DNA from 4 places in the Micromonospora sp. NRRL B-16802 genome. Region 4 is predicted to be linked to each of the others. Evidence: riboswitches for the same ligand, from Rfam matches in the RefSeq annotation. Region 4 holds a riboswitch; each other region holds the start of a gene.
The links. Region 4 has a riboswitch for cyclic di-AMP ahead of ADK66_RS23675 (hypothetical protein). Riboswitches for the same ligand answer to the same signal wherever they lie in the genome.
Positions count from the first base shown of each region.

Region 1: another riboswitch for cyclic di-AMP. It lies ahead of ADK66_RS16540 (transglycosylase family protein); the one in region 4 lies ahead of ADK66_RS23675 (hypothetical protein).
Region 2: another riboswitch for cyclic di-AMP. It lies ahead of ADK66_RS05085 (C39 family peptidase); the one in region 4 lies ahead of ADK66_RS23675 (hypothetical protein).
Region 3: another riboswitch for cyclic di-AMP. It lies ahead of ADK66_RS07370 (hypothetical protein); the one in region 4 lies ahead of ADK66_RS23675 (hypothetical protein).

Region 1 covers NZ_LGEB01000062.1:40,735-43,914, forward strand. The annotation lists gene dinB (DNA polymerase IV) at 1-148, shown strand, start outside; gene ADK66_RS16535 (hypothetical protein) at 243-596, shown strand; gene ADK66_RS16540 (transglycosylase family protein) at 670-1,353, opposite strand; cyclic di-AMP (ydaO/yuaA leader) riboswitch at 1,356-1,529, opposite strand; gene htpG (molecular chaperone HtpG) at 1,750-3,180, opposite strand, start outside.
Region 2 covers NZ_LGEB01000024.1:60,444-63,623, reverse strand. The annotation lists gene ADK66_RS05090 (hypothetical protein) at 1-400, shown strand, start outside; cyclic di-AMP (ydaO/yuaA leader) riboswitch at 689-830, shown strand; gene ADK66_RS05085 (C39 family peptidase) at 1,075-1,926, shown strand; gene ADK66_RS05080 (alpha/beta fold hydrolase) at 2,063-2,809, shown strand; gene ADK66_RS05075 (CDP-glycerol glycerophosphotransferase family protein) at 2,829-3,180, opposite strand, start outside.
Region 3 covers NZ_LGEB01000048.1:4,438-7,617, reverse strand. The annotation lists gene ADK66_RS07380 (AAA family ATPase) at 1-592, shown strand, start outside; gene ADK66_RS07375 (cation diffusion facilitator family transporter) at 699-1,616, shown strand; cyclic di-AMP (ydaO/yuaA leader) riboswitch at 1,758-1,889, shown strand; gene ADK66_RS07370 (hypothetical protein) at 1,943-2,959, shown strand; gene ADK66_RS07365 (SRPBCC family protein) at 3,076-3,180, opposite strand, start outside.
Region 4 covers NZ_LGEB01000086.1:118,766-121,945, forward strand. The annotation lists gene ADK66_RS23670 (carbonic anhydrase) at 1-616, shown strand, start outside; gene ADK66_RS23675 (hypothetical protein) at 700-1,719, opposite strand; cyclic di-AMP (ydaO/yuaA leader) riboswitch at 1,724-1,854, opposite strand; gene ADK66_RS23680 (YibE/F family protein) at 2,021-3,180, opposite strand, start outside.

The DNA of each region.
Region 1 (3,180 bases), on a different contig from region 4:
ACCGGAGTTGCCGTTCGACGCCGTCCCCGGGGCGGACCTGGACGCCGCCGTGGACGCGGTCCGGGACCGGTTCGGGTCGACGGCGTTGACCCGCGCGGTGCTGCTGGGCCGGGATTCGGGTGTCGAAATGCCTCTTCTGCCGGACTGATCCGCCTGGTGGCGGCGGATATCACAGCAGCTGGAGGGTTTAGCGACGGCATGATCGGAGACGTTGTGACGATCAGCCTTGAGGGGGGACCACCATGTCCGACGACAGCAGCAACCGCGCGAGCCGGCGTGCCGAGCGTCCGCACGACGTGACCGACCCGCTGCTGTGGCAGCTGGCGCTCGACGTGCTCGACGCCCACGAGCCGACCGAGGACGGCGTCTGCGGCAACCTGCTCTGCGCCGGGGAACCGTACCCATGCGCGGCGCGCGGGAACGCTGAACAGTCGCTGCGGCTCGCCCGAGGCGGGGCCGAGACACCGCCGACGGCCGCCCCGCAGTGGGACGGCCACGACGAGACACCGGACAACTGGTCCACCCAGGAGTCCTTCCACCCGCGGCGGACCCGGTCCGGCGAAGCGGTCTCGGCGTCGCGGGCTTCGGCCGCCTGACGCCTCCGCCACGTCAGCGACACGCCAGCGGGCGCCCGACCGGAATCCGATCGGGCGCCCGCTGTGTCGTACGTCAGAGGCTGAGCCGCTGCCCGGGGAAGATCAGGCCCGGGTCGGCACCGACGACCTGCCGGTTGCGCTCGTAGAGGGCCTGCCAGCCGCCGTCCTGCCGGTGGCTCTGCGCGATCTCCGACAGGGTGTCGCCCGACTTCACCACATAGGTGTCGCCGCTGGCCGCCGGGGCGGTGCGCTTGTTACTGCGGGTCGCCGGCTGCTCACCGCGCGACGACCGCTGGGCGGGCTTGTCGGCCTTCGGAGTGGACTTCGACTTGGCGGTCGACTTCGACTTCGTGGTGGGCTTCGTCGAGGACTTCGTGGCCGAGCCGCCCGACGCCCCGGCCTTCTTGCCGCAGGTCGGCCACGCGCCGATGCCCTGCCCCTTGAGCACCTTCTCGGCGATGGTGATCTGCTCGCTGCGGCTCGCCAGGTCGGCGCGGGCGGCGTACTTCTTGCCGCCGTAGCCGGCCCAGGTGCTCTGCGAGAACTGCAACCCGCCGTAGTAGCCGTTGCCGGTGTTGATCTTCCAGTTGCCACCGGACTCGCACTTGGCGATGGCGTCCCAGTTGACGGCGGCCTGGGCCGGGGCGGCCGGGCCGAAGAGCGCCACGGCACCGGTGACCGCGCCGACGGCCAGGGTGCCGACGGCGATACGGCGGGTGCTGACCCGTCGATGACGGGGGGTATAGACAGACGTCATGAGTGTGCTTCCTCCACGCCGGCGAGGTGAGCTGTCGGGTTCGGGCCGAGGAGCCCGGCCGCGCGATGGCGGCTTCACCCCGAGGTGACGATGCACCGAGGAACGTTTGGGTCCCCCGCTCCTGCCCGGGTGACTGGGTTCCGACGACCGGGGGCAGGATTTGGCGTTACCGGTCGTGGCGTCCGCGATGGCGAACCCGACCGACGTTAGGCACGGCCGGCATCGATCGCCCAACCCCTGTGAAGTTCTTCACCGGGCCGCGCTGAGCGGCGCGCTCAGCGGTTGCGGGCGGCGTCCAGCTCTGCAGCGGCCATGATGGACCGCTTCCGATCAGATCTGCCGATCCCCGGCCGGTGGAGCCCGACAACGCGGGCCACCACCGGCCGGGGCACCTGGCTACAGGGTGCGGGCCAGCCGGTCGGCGAGCGTACGGGTGAAGCGGGCCGGGTCGGCCAGGTCGCCGCCCTCGGCGAGCACCGCCAGGCCGTACAGCAGCTCGGCGGTTTCGGTGAGGGTCTCGGCGGAATCGCCCTGCTCGTGGGCCTTGCGCAGCGCGGCTACCAGAGGATGACCGGGATTGATCTCCAGGATGCGCTTCGTCGACGGGATCTCGTGCCCCATCGCCCGGTACATCTTCTCCAGTGTCGGCGTGAGGTCGTGCGCGTCACCCACCACACAGGCCGGTGAGGTGGTGAGCCGCGACGACAGGCGGACCTCCCGGACGCTGTCGGCAAGGGTCGTGCCGAGCCAGTCCACGAGCGCCGCGAACTCCTGCCGCTGCTGCTCGCGCTCGGACTCGGCCTGCTGCTTTTCCTCGTCGGTGTCCAGGTCGACCTCGCCCTTGGCGATCGAGCGCAGCGGCCGGCCGTCGTACGTGCCGACCCGCTCCACCCACACCTCGTCGACAGGGTCGGTGAGCAGCAGCACCTCGTGGCCCTTGGCCCGGAACGCCTCCAGGTGCGGGGAGTTCTCGATGGTGGCCCGGGAGTCGCCGGTGGCGTACCAGATGTCGCTCTGGCCGTCCTTCATCCGGGAGACGTAGCCGGCCAGGTCGGTGAGCTCGGCCGGGTCGTGGGTGGAGGCCACCGACAGGATCTCCAGCAGGGTGTCGCGGTTGTCGGTGTCGTCGATGAGCCCTTCCTTGACGACAGTGCCGAACTCCTTCCAGAAGGTCTGGTAGCGCTCGGCGTGGTTGGCCTTGAGGTCCTTGACTGCGGCGAGGACCTTCTTCACCAGGCGGCGGCGGACGATCTGGATCTGGCGGTCCTGCTGGAGGATCTCCCGGGAGATGTTCAGCGACAGGTCGTGGGCGTCGACCACTCCCTTGACGAAGCGCAGGTAGGTGGGGACCAGCGCCTCGCAGTCGTCCATGATGAACACGCGCTTGACGTAGAGCTGGACGCCCCGGCGGCCCTGCGGGGAGAACAGGTCCAGTGGGGCGTGGCTGGGCAGGAAGAGCAGCGCCTCGTACTCGAAGGTGCCCTCGCCCTTCATGTGCACGACCTCGAGCGGGTCGGCCCAGTCGTGGCTGACGTGTTTGTAGAACTCGTTGTACTCGGCGGCGTCGACCTCGTCGCGGGGTCGCGCCCAGAGCGCCTTCATCGAGTTGAGGGTCTGCACCTCGCTGGTGGGGTCCGCGCCGTCGGTGCCGGGGCGTTCGACGGTCATCCGGATCGGCCAGGCGATGAAGTCGGAGTATCGCTTGACGATCTCGCGGATGGTCCACTCGGCGGTGTAGTCGTGCAGGTTGTCCTCGGTGTCGGCGGGCTTGAGGTGCAGGGTCACCGCCGTGCCCTGGGGTGCCTCGGCGACGGGCTCGATCGAGTA
Region 2 (3,180 bases), on a different contig from region 4:
AACCCCGCGCACCCCCGCCGAGTACGCCATCCGGGAGCGCTACCTGCACCGGGCGGCGATGGCCGCGTACTGGCGGGGGGACCTGACCATGCGGCAGCTCGGCGACGTGTTCGGCCACCGGCACGGCTGGGATCCACGACGGCACCCGGTGGAGCAGGAGGTGCTGATCAGCCGGGCGGCCCGGGAGACGCGGCGGGCCGACTACGAGGCTGCCGCCGGACGGGAACGGGCGGCCTGGCGCGACGCCGAGCTGGCGGCGTCTGCGGCGCGCGCCCTGGCCGAGGAGGCGTACGCGGCGGCGGCCCGGTTGCGGCCGACCCGGGTGGCGGCCCGCCGCACCGTCCGTGTCGCGGCTCTGCCGGCGGCGGCGGCGCGGTGGCGCCCGGCGCGGGTGGGGTGAAACGCGCCGATTATTCGGTGAGCCCGGTCACACGCGCGGGAAATCGGGCGGCTGGCGCGTTCGGCCGGATTGTTCCCGCAGATCCGGCGGCATTGTCGACGACGTGTCCGCTTGTCGACCTACGGTGCCTCCGTAACCGCTCGTCCCATCGAGTCACGTCAGCGGCAAGACGCCCGGAAATTGTCGCCCCGTTCAAGGTTTACGCAGGTGAGCGAGGCTTGGCAGGGCTCTGGGCGGCCAGTAGGGTTCGTCCCGTCCGGTGCGGTAATCGATCGCGAATGGCGACGCCGCACCGACCCGCTCAATCGTGATCAACGAACCGGGGACCCACAAGTACGTCCGGGGTGAATCCGCGAGCCACGGCCCGCGGTAGGGCGATCTTCCCGCCCGAATCCGTCAGCTAACCCGGTAGGCGGTGTCGGAAGGAGTTCCATCCCCATGCAGCACCCGCACACCCCTCGGCTATTCCTCCGCCTTCACGGCGTCGCGGTACCCACGCTTGCCCTCCTCGTGGCGGTGAGCTGACCCCCAGGGTCACCGCATTTCCCGCCCGGCCGCGCCGGGCGTTTCCCTGAGCGGTTCCACCATCCGCGGACCACGGTCCGCGCGCTGGCGCGTGCCCGGATACCGGCTGCCCCCGGTGTGCCGCTCTCCCCCTGAACCGTGGAGGACCCGTGAAGCACACCCTGCAGCGTCAGCTGCGTCGCCTCGCCACCGAACGCCCGTACCAGATCGCCGTCGCCTCCGCCGCGGCCCTCGCCATCGCGACCACCACCGGCGCCCTGGTGGCCGGTGCCGACGAAGCCCCCGTCGGCCAGCACACCGCGTCGACAGTCGCCGAGATGCGCAGCGACACCGCCGCCTCCCGCGGCGACGCCCGGGACGCGGACCCCTCGGCCAGCGCCGCCCCGACCAGCGCCAGCCCGAGCAGCGCCGCCCCCTCCGCAAGCGCCGCATCGCCGGCCGCCAAGGCCAGCAGCGACCCGGACCTGACCGCCAAGAAGGCAGCGCCGAAGCCGCCCGCGACAAAGGTGCTCGACTTCCGCTACCAGGCGCAGAACACCTACTACAACTGCGGCCCGGCGGCCGTCCGCAACGCACTCAGCGCCACCGGCATCAACCGCACCCAGGACCAGTTGGGCGCCGAGCTGGGCACCACCGAGATGGGCACCAACTCGGCCCTGGACACCACACGGGTGCTCAACGCCGAGGTGAAGGGCTCCCCGTACCGGACCCGGATGTTCGCCGGCTCGCCCAGCCCGGCCCAGATGGACCGCCTCCAGGCTGACGTCGTCACCGCGATCACCGACGGCCGTGGCGTGGTGGCCAACGTGGCCGGGGACGCCGTCGACACCAACGGCGGCTGGCACTCCTTCGGCGGCGGGCACTACGTCGCGGTGGTCGGCTACAAGGACGACGGCCGTACCGTGCGGATCGCCGACTCGGCGAACGCGGCCTACGGCGAGTACTGGATGACCACGATCAACCTCGCCAACTGGATCGCAACTCGGGGTTACTCCGCCTGACCCTGGCGTGAGGCCCCACCAGACGCCGCGGGCGCCGTCTCCCACGAGGGGCCGGCGCTCGCGGCGTCTTCGTCGACGCCGGGCCAGGGCGGCGACGGCTCTCGTCGCGGGCTGTGAACCGTGGGAGACTGCGGCCGTGCTGGATGAATCGGGTGGTCACGCCGACCGTAGGCCGGTCCTGCTTCTGCTGCACGGCATGGGGGCTACCGGTGACGTCTGGCTGCCCTGGGCGCCACTGCTGGAGCAGCACTGGCCCGGCAGGTGGCTGGCACCCGACCTCGCCGGCCACGGCTGGTCGGCGCCGCTGCCGACGTACTCCTTCGAAGGTTTCGCCAACCGCATCGCCCAGGCCCTGGCGCCCGGCGACCGCATCGTGGTCCTCGGGCACTCGCTGGGTGGGGTCGTCGGCCTGGCGCTGGCCGCCCGCGCCGCCGGAACGCCAGTGGACGCCGTGGTGGGGCTCGGCATCAAGGCCGTCTGGACGCCGGACGAGCTGACCCGCGCCGCCGACGTAGCGGCCCGCCCGGTCAGTTGGTTCGCCAGCCGGTCCGAGGCGGCCCGTCGCTACCTGCGGGTCGCGGGGCTTGCCGGCCTGGTCCCGCCGGACCACCCGATGGTGGACGCCGGCCTGCGCCAGATCGACGGCCGGTGGCGCCTCGCGATGGACACTGGCGCGTTCGCCGTCGGGGAGCCCGATCTCGCCGCGCTCCTGGCCGCGACCGACGTGCCGGTGGTGCTGGCGCGCGGCGAGCACGACACGATGGTCACCGACGCGCAGCTCAAGGAGTACGGGGTGCCGGTCGCCACGCTGCCCGGGCTCGGGCACAACGCGCACGTGGAGGACCCGGCGGCCGTGCTGGCGCTGCTGGACGCCTACCGCTGACGCTCGGCACGCCTCTGGTTCAGGCCAGCGGAGTGAGCTGCGTCGACCGCTCGGTCGAGTGGTCCGTCGACGCCAACTCCCGGCGGGCGGCGGTCAGGAACGCCTCGGCGTACGACTCGGCGGGGAAGTCACCCAGGTAACGCCTGCGGGTCGCCCAGCGCGCCTCGGCCAGCGGGTCGGTGTCGAGCAGGGCGGTCAGCACCTCGTCGGCGTTCGACATGTCCCGGCGCAGCACGTAGCCCGACGCGGCAAGCGGGAAGTTCTCGGTGAACCGTTCGCCCTCGTCGCCCATGTCGGTGACGGCGTACGGCTTGCCGGAGTAGAGGTAGTCCGAGATCACCCCGGACACGTCGGAGATCAGCGCGTCGGAG
Region 3 (3,180 bases), on a different contig from region 4:
GCCGATGCAGTGGCGGATGATCGGCAGGCGCGGCCGGCTGGCCTCGTGGACCATCGTGGGCGATCCGGCGCAGACCGCCTGGACCGGTGACCCGGAGGAGCTGACGCGGGCCCGTGACCAGGCGCTGGGTCGGCGCAAGCGGCTGGACTTCACGCTCACCACCAACTACCGCAACTCGGCGGAGATCTTCGCGGTGGCGGCGGCCGAGATCCGCAGGCTCTATCCGGACCTGCCGCTGCCCAGGGCCGTCCGCTCCACCGGGGTCGATCCGGTCGAGCAGGTCGTACCGGCCGCAGGGCTGGAGACCGCGACGGTGGAGGCGGCCACCGGCCTGCTGGCCGAGGTGGACGGCACGGTCGGTGTGATCACGCCGGTCCCCCGCCGCGACGAGGTCGCCGGCTGGCTCGGCGCGCTCGGCGGGTCGCGGTTGCAGGTGGTGACGAGCCTGGAGGCCAAGGGCATGGAGTACGACGGGGTGGTGCTCGTCGCGCCGAGTGAGATCCGGGCGGATCCGGGTGCGGGTGTCCGCACGCTCTATGTCGCGCTGTCCCGGGCCACCCAGCGACTCACCACCATCGACCCGATCGGCTGAATCCGTGTTGGCGGGGCCGGGGGTACATCGTTGCCCTACAGTTGCATACATAGCGATGTGAACATACATTTGACCCGGTCCCGGCTGGCACAGGAAGGTGGGTTTCGTGGGCTCAGGTCATGACCACCACCACGCTTCGGTCAGCAACGCCGCACAACAGCACCGGGGCCGACTCTGGGTAGCGTTCGGCCTGCTCGCCACCCTGATGGTGGTCGAGGCGGTGGCCGCACTGCACACCGGCTCACTGGCACTGCTCTCCGACGCCGGGCACATGTTCACCGACGTGCTCGGCATCGGGATGGCCCTGGCCGCGATCACCGCAACCCAACGGGCCGCCCGCGACCCACAGCGCACCTTCGGGCTCTACCGCCTCGAGGTGCTGGCCGCCCTTGCCAACGCCGTCCTACTCTCCGGCGTGGCGATCTACGTGTTGATCGAGGCGATCGGCCGGTTCGGCGACCCGCACGAGGTGGTGGTCGGCCCGATGCTCGTGGTCGCCGTGCTCGGCCTGCTCGCCAATGTGGTCGCGTTCGCCCTGCTCCGCGCCGGCGCCCGGGACAGCATCAACCTCCAGGGCGCCTACCTGGAGGTGCTCGGCGACCTGCTCGGCTCGCTCGGCGTGATCGGCGCGGCGCTGCTCATCGCGGTCACCGACTGGTGGTGGGCCGACCCGCTGGTCGCGGTCGCCATCGGCGTGTTCATCCTGCCGCGCACCTGGCGGCTCGGCCGCGCCGCGGTCCGCATCCTCGTGCAGGCCGCCCCGGAACACCTCCAGGTCACCGCCGTGCACGACCGGCTCGCCGCCGTACCCGGCGTGGTCGAGGTGCACGACCTGCACGTCTGGACGCTCACCTCGGGCATGGACGTGGCCTCCGCACACCTGACAATGGCACCCGACGCGGAGGTCGGCACCGTGCTCACCGCGGCACGCACCGCCCTGCAGGAGGAGTTCCGGATCGAACACGCCACGCTCCAGATCGAGCCCGGCGCGGCCCCGGGGGCCTGCGGTGCCGTCACCTGGTAGGGCGAGATTCCGCCCTTAATCCCTTTTGTCGGCTTTTTGGGTAGCGCCGTGCACACCGTCAGTCACAATGGCTGCACCAGCCCCATGAGCACCGGTAGGCTGGCTCCCGGCCACCACCCGGCGGCGCCCTCCCGGTGCCGGTGGCGGCCGCCGCCTAATCACCCGAGAGGGCGAACCGGGGAACCATGTTCCTGGGGTGCATCCGCGTCAGCGGTAGGGATCTTCCGTCCCGAACCCGTCAGCTAACCCGGTCGGCGGCTGACGGAAGGACATGCGCAGTGGCACGAGCACGACCCCCCGCCGCCCGATTGGCGGCGCTGATCGTCATGATGTTCACCCTCGGCGTCGCCATCCCCGCCGGCGCCGCCTCGGCCGCTCCCCCGGCCACCCAGCGGGCCGCGGCACCCGACAACGACGAAGAGGGCGGCACCCCGGCCCTGCGCGCCGCACTGGACGCGGCCAGCAAGGGCTACCTGGACGCGAAGCGCGCCCTGGACACCTCGGTCCAGCGGCAGCAGCAACTCGCCGCCAAGCTCAAGACCACCGAAGCCGAGATGAACGAGCGCAGCGGCAAGGTCGGAGAGATCGCCGGCGTCGCGTACCGCACCGGCCGGCTCAGCACCGTCTCGGCGCTGCTCAACACCAACACCCCCGAAGGCTTCATGGACCGCGCCGCCGCGCTGGACGTGGTCGCCGCCAACGAGGACCGGGTGCTGCGCGACCTGATCGCCACGAAGGACGAGGCCAACCGCACCCGCGTCGCCCTCGACGGCGAGATCCGCGAGCAGCGCAAGCAGGTCGAGGTGATGGCCAAGCGCAAGGAGCAGGCCGAACGCGCCCTGACCGTTGCCAACACCAGGCAGCAGTCCACCGCCTCCGACTCCGGCTCCAACCGGGGCACCTCCACCGCCAACGCCAAGCCCGCGCCGCGCAACTCCGACGGCTCCTGGCCGTCCGAGTCGTGCAGCGTCAACGACCCCACCCCGGCCAACGGCTGCATCACCCCACGCACCCTGCACGCCCTCAACCAGGCCAAGGCCGCAGGCTTCACCAGGTACGTCTCCTGCCACCGCTCCGGCGGCTCCGGCGAGCACCCGAAGGGTCGCGCCTGCGACTTCGCCGCGCAGAAGAACGGCTTCGGTGGGGACGCCACCGGCGGCGACAAGACGTACGGCAACAACCTCGCCGCGTACTTCATCCGCAACGCCGACCGGCTCGCCGTGCTGTACGTGATCTGGTACAGGCAGATCTGGCTGCCCAGCAGCGGGTGGAAGTCGTACAGCGGGGCGAACGGCGACCCGTCCAGCGACCACACGAACCACGTACACCTGTCCGTGTACTGATCGACCCCGACCCGGCCGGCGCCTCCCCCACGGGGGGCGTCGGCCGGTGTGCGTCAGCGGGCGCAGCCCGTCCTGTTCGCGCCGCGCAGCGCGGAGGGCCAGCGGGGCGGGCTGGGTCAGGTCGACGGTGGGGGGTTGTCGCTGCGGTCGAGGGCCGCTCCCAGCCGGGCCGCCAGGGCCAGGTGGGCGACGCGGGCCTGGCTGAAGGCGTACCGGAAAAG
Region 4 (3,180 bases):
GCGCTTCGTCAGCGGTGCTCCACGCCACCCCAACCAGGGCGCCGAACACCGGGCCGCTGTGGCCGACGGGCAGCACCCGTTCGCGGTGATCGTCGGCTGTTCCGACTCCCGGCTGGCTGCCGAGATCATCTTCGATCGGGGCCTGGGTGACCTCTTCGTGGTCCGTACGGCCGGGCACATCGTGGGCCCGGAGGTGCTGGGCAGCGTGGAGTACGCGGTGACAGTGCTCGGCACCCCGCTGGTGGTGGTGCTCGGTCACGACTCCTGCGGTGCCGTCCAGGCGGCCCGCGAGGCGGCCGCCACCGGCACCGCACCCGTGGGGCACCTGCGCGCGGTGGTCGACGCGGTGCTGCCCAGCCTGCGGCGCGCCACGACCGAGGGTGTGGACGACATCGACGGCATCGTCGACATCCACATCGCGCAGACTGTCGAGACGCTGCTCGGACAGTCGCCGGTACTGGCCGAGGCGGTGGAGCAGGGCCGTTGCGCGGTGGTGGGAATGTCGTACCGCCTGGCCATCGGTGGGGTGCGTCCGGTGACCGCCGTGCCGGTCGGTGCCGCGACCCTCGACGTGCCCAGCGTCCCGGACGGCCCGGCCGCGACCGCCGCTGCCTGACAGGACCCGGACCGCCGACCCGCCACGTGCGACGAGGGCCGCCCCGCGTGCTGCGGGGCGGCCCTCGTCTGCGGTACGTGCCGTCAGAGCAGTGACATGTGGACGTGGTCGGTGTGGTTCGACGGTCCGCTGTACGAGCTCCACCCGGTCGCCGGGAACCAGATCTGCCGGTTCCAGATCACGTAGTAGATGCCGAGTCGGTCGGCGTTGCGGATGAGGAACGCGGCGACGTTGTTGCCGTACTTGCGGGTGTCCTCGTTGTGCCACGGGGAGAAGCCGCTCTTCTGAAGCGACCAGTCGCAGGCGCGGCCCTTCGGGTGCTCCCACGGCCCGCCGGGGCGGTAGCAGCCGACGAACCGGGTGAAGCCGGCCCGCCTGACCTCCTTGTAGGCGTGCAGGGTGCGTGGTGTGACGCAGCCGGAGGTGGTCGGGTCGTCCTCGCTGCACGACTGCGGCTTCCAGTCGCCGTCGGCGGTGCGACCCGGGCCGATCCTCGCGACCGGCGAGGTGGCGTCCACGAGACCGCCTGTGAAGCCCTTGCCGCCGACGAGGGAGAGCGCCTTGTCCGCCTCGCTCTTGCGCTTGGCCATCAGGGCTGTCTGCTTCTGCTGCTCGCGGACCTCCGTGTCGAGGGCCAGCTTGGCCTGCTCGGCGCGGGACTTGACCGCGTTGACCTCGGCGAGCTTCTTCTCGTTGACCATGTTGAGCTCGTCGAGCGCCGCGGCCCGCTTGACGAAGGTGTCGGGGGCGGTGCTGTCCAGCAGCATCGCCATCGCGCCGACGCGGCCGGTGCGGTACGACTGGGCGGCGATCTGCGCGACCTGCGGTTCCAACGCGTCCAGGTCGGCCCTGGCCCGCTCGACCTCGATCGCCAACTCCAGCTGTCGCTTCTTGGATTTGTCCAGCTTGGACTTTGCCGCGGAGTAGTCGCGGTTGGCCTGCTCGATGACGTCGTTGAGCAGCTTCGGCTCGCCGTCCTCCTCGTGCCCGGACGGGGTGGGGGTCGTCGGGGCGGCATGGGCCGGTACGGGCCCGGCGAGCACGGTCAGTGCGGCGATCACGGCCACCACAGGTGTCAACCAGCGGCGTAGGGGTGCCGTCACAATGTTCCCTTCCGTCGACCGCCGACCGGGTTAGCTGACGGGTTCGGGGCGGAAGTGGCCCCTACCGCTGGCGCGGATTCACCCCAGGTACCTGGGTCCCCGGCTCGCCGGTTGGCGATTGGGCGGTGGCACCGCAGGCGCCGCTTCGCGCCTTCATCGGTAACCGGCAGCGAGGTTACCCGAGAGTCGGCCGGGTGAGCTACGCCTGGATGCCCATCAAAAGCGTCATATCGCCATGGCGTTGAGTGACCAGTGCTGCTGTCGTCGGGGCGAGGGCCCGATCTGGTCACGCTGAGGAGTGTCACCATGCCGTCTTCGTGCTCCTGTCCGGCTCTGGCCACTGGTCGGTGGCGGTGGATGGGGATGGGGTGTGCTCGGGGTCGGGCCGGCCCGCGCGTGGACGGCTGAGGGCGGCCAGTACGTCGGCTCGCTCCGGTCGCGGCCGGGGCGCGTCGCCGGTCGGGGTCGACCCGGCGGCGGTCACCAGGGCGGCCAGCCCGGTGGTAAGCGGTACGGCGGCGATCAGGCCGAGCGTGGCGACCGCGCTGCGGACGATCTCCTGCGCCAGGAACTCGCTTGTCAGGATCTGTGTGATGGGTCGTGTGTCGGCGGTGAGCAGGAGCAGCAGCGGCAGCGAGGCGCCCGCGTACGCCAGGACGATGGTGTTGACCGTGGAGGCGATGTGGGCGCGGCCGACCCGCGTGGCCGCCCGGTAGAGCTGCAACCGGCTCAGCCCCGGGTTGGCGTTCGCCAGCTCGGTGACGGTGGCGGCCTGGGTGACAGTCACGTCGTCGAGTACGCCGAGTGAGCCGATGATGATTCCGGCGAGCAGCAGGCCGTGCAGGTCCACGTCGGCCTGGAACATCGACAGCGTGGTGGCGTCCTCGCTGCCGAAGCCGGTCAGGTTGGTGGCGGCCGTGGCGATTGTGGCGAGCACTCCGGTGAGGATCAGGCTGCCCAGGGTGCCGAGGACCGCGACCGAGGTCTGTGCGGTGACCCCGTGGGTCAGATAGAGCACCACGAACATGATGAGCGCGGCGCCGACCACCGCCACCAGCAGCGGTGACCCACCGGCGGCGATGCCCGGCAGCACGAAGGTGAGCAGGATGGCGAAGCTGGCCGCGAGCCCCGCCAGCGCGGCGAGGCCCCGCCACCGGCCGAACGCGACGATCGCGGCGGCGAAGACCACCGCCAGCCACAGCAGCGGCGTTCCCCGCTGGTGCTCGGCGATGTTCCAACTGCTGGCGGCGGGATCGGTCGGGTCGGTCAGCTCGACCATTATGACGTCGTCGCCGACCTCGACCCGGGGCGCGCCCGGCCCGGCGGGAATCGGGGTCTGGACCTGCTGGCCGGCGTTCGGCCCGTCCTCGACGCGGACGTCCACCGTGCCGCAGGGTCCGGCCGACGGGCCGCCCTCGGGTGCCGGCGCTGGCGGGCAGGGTTCGGTAACCACCCGGGTCA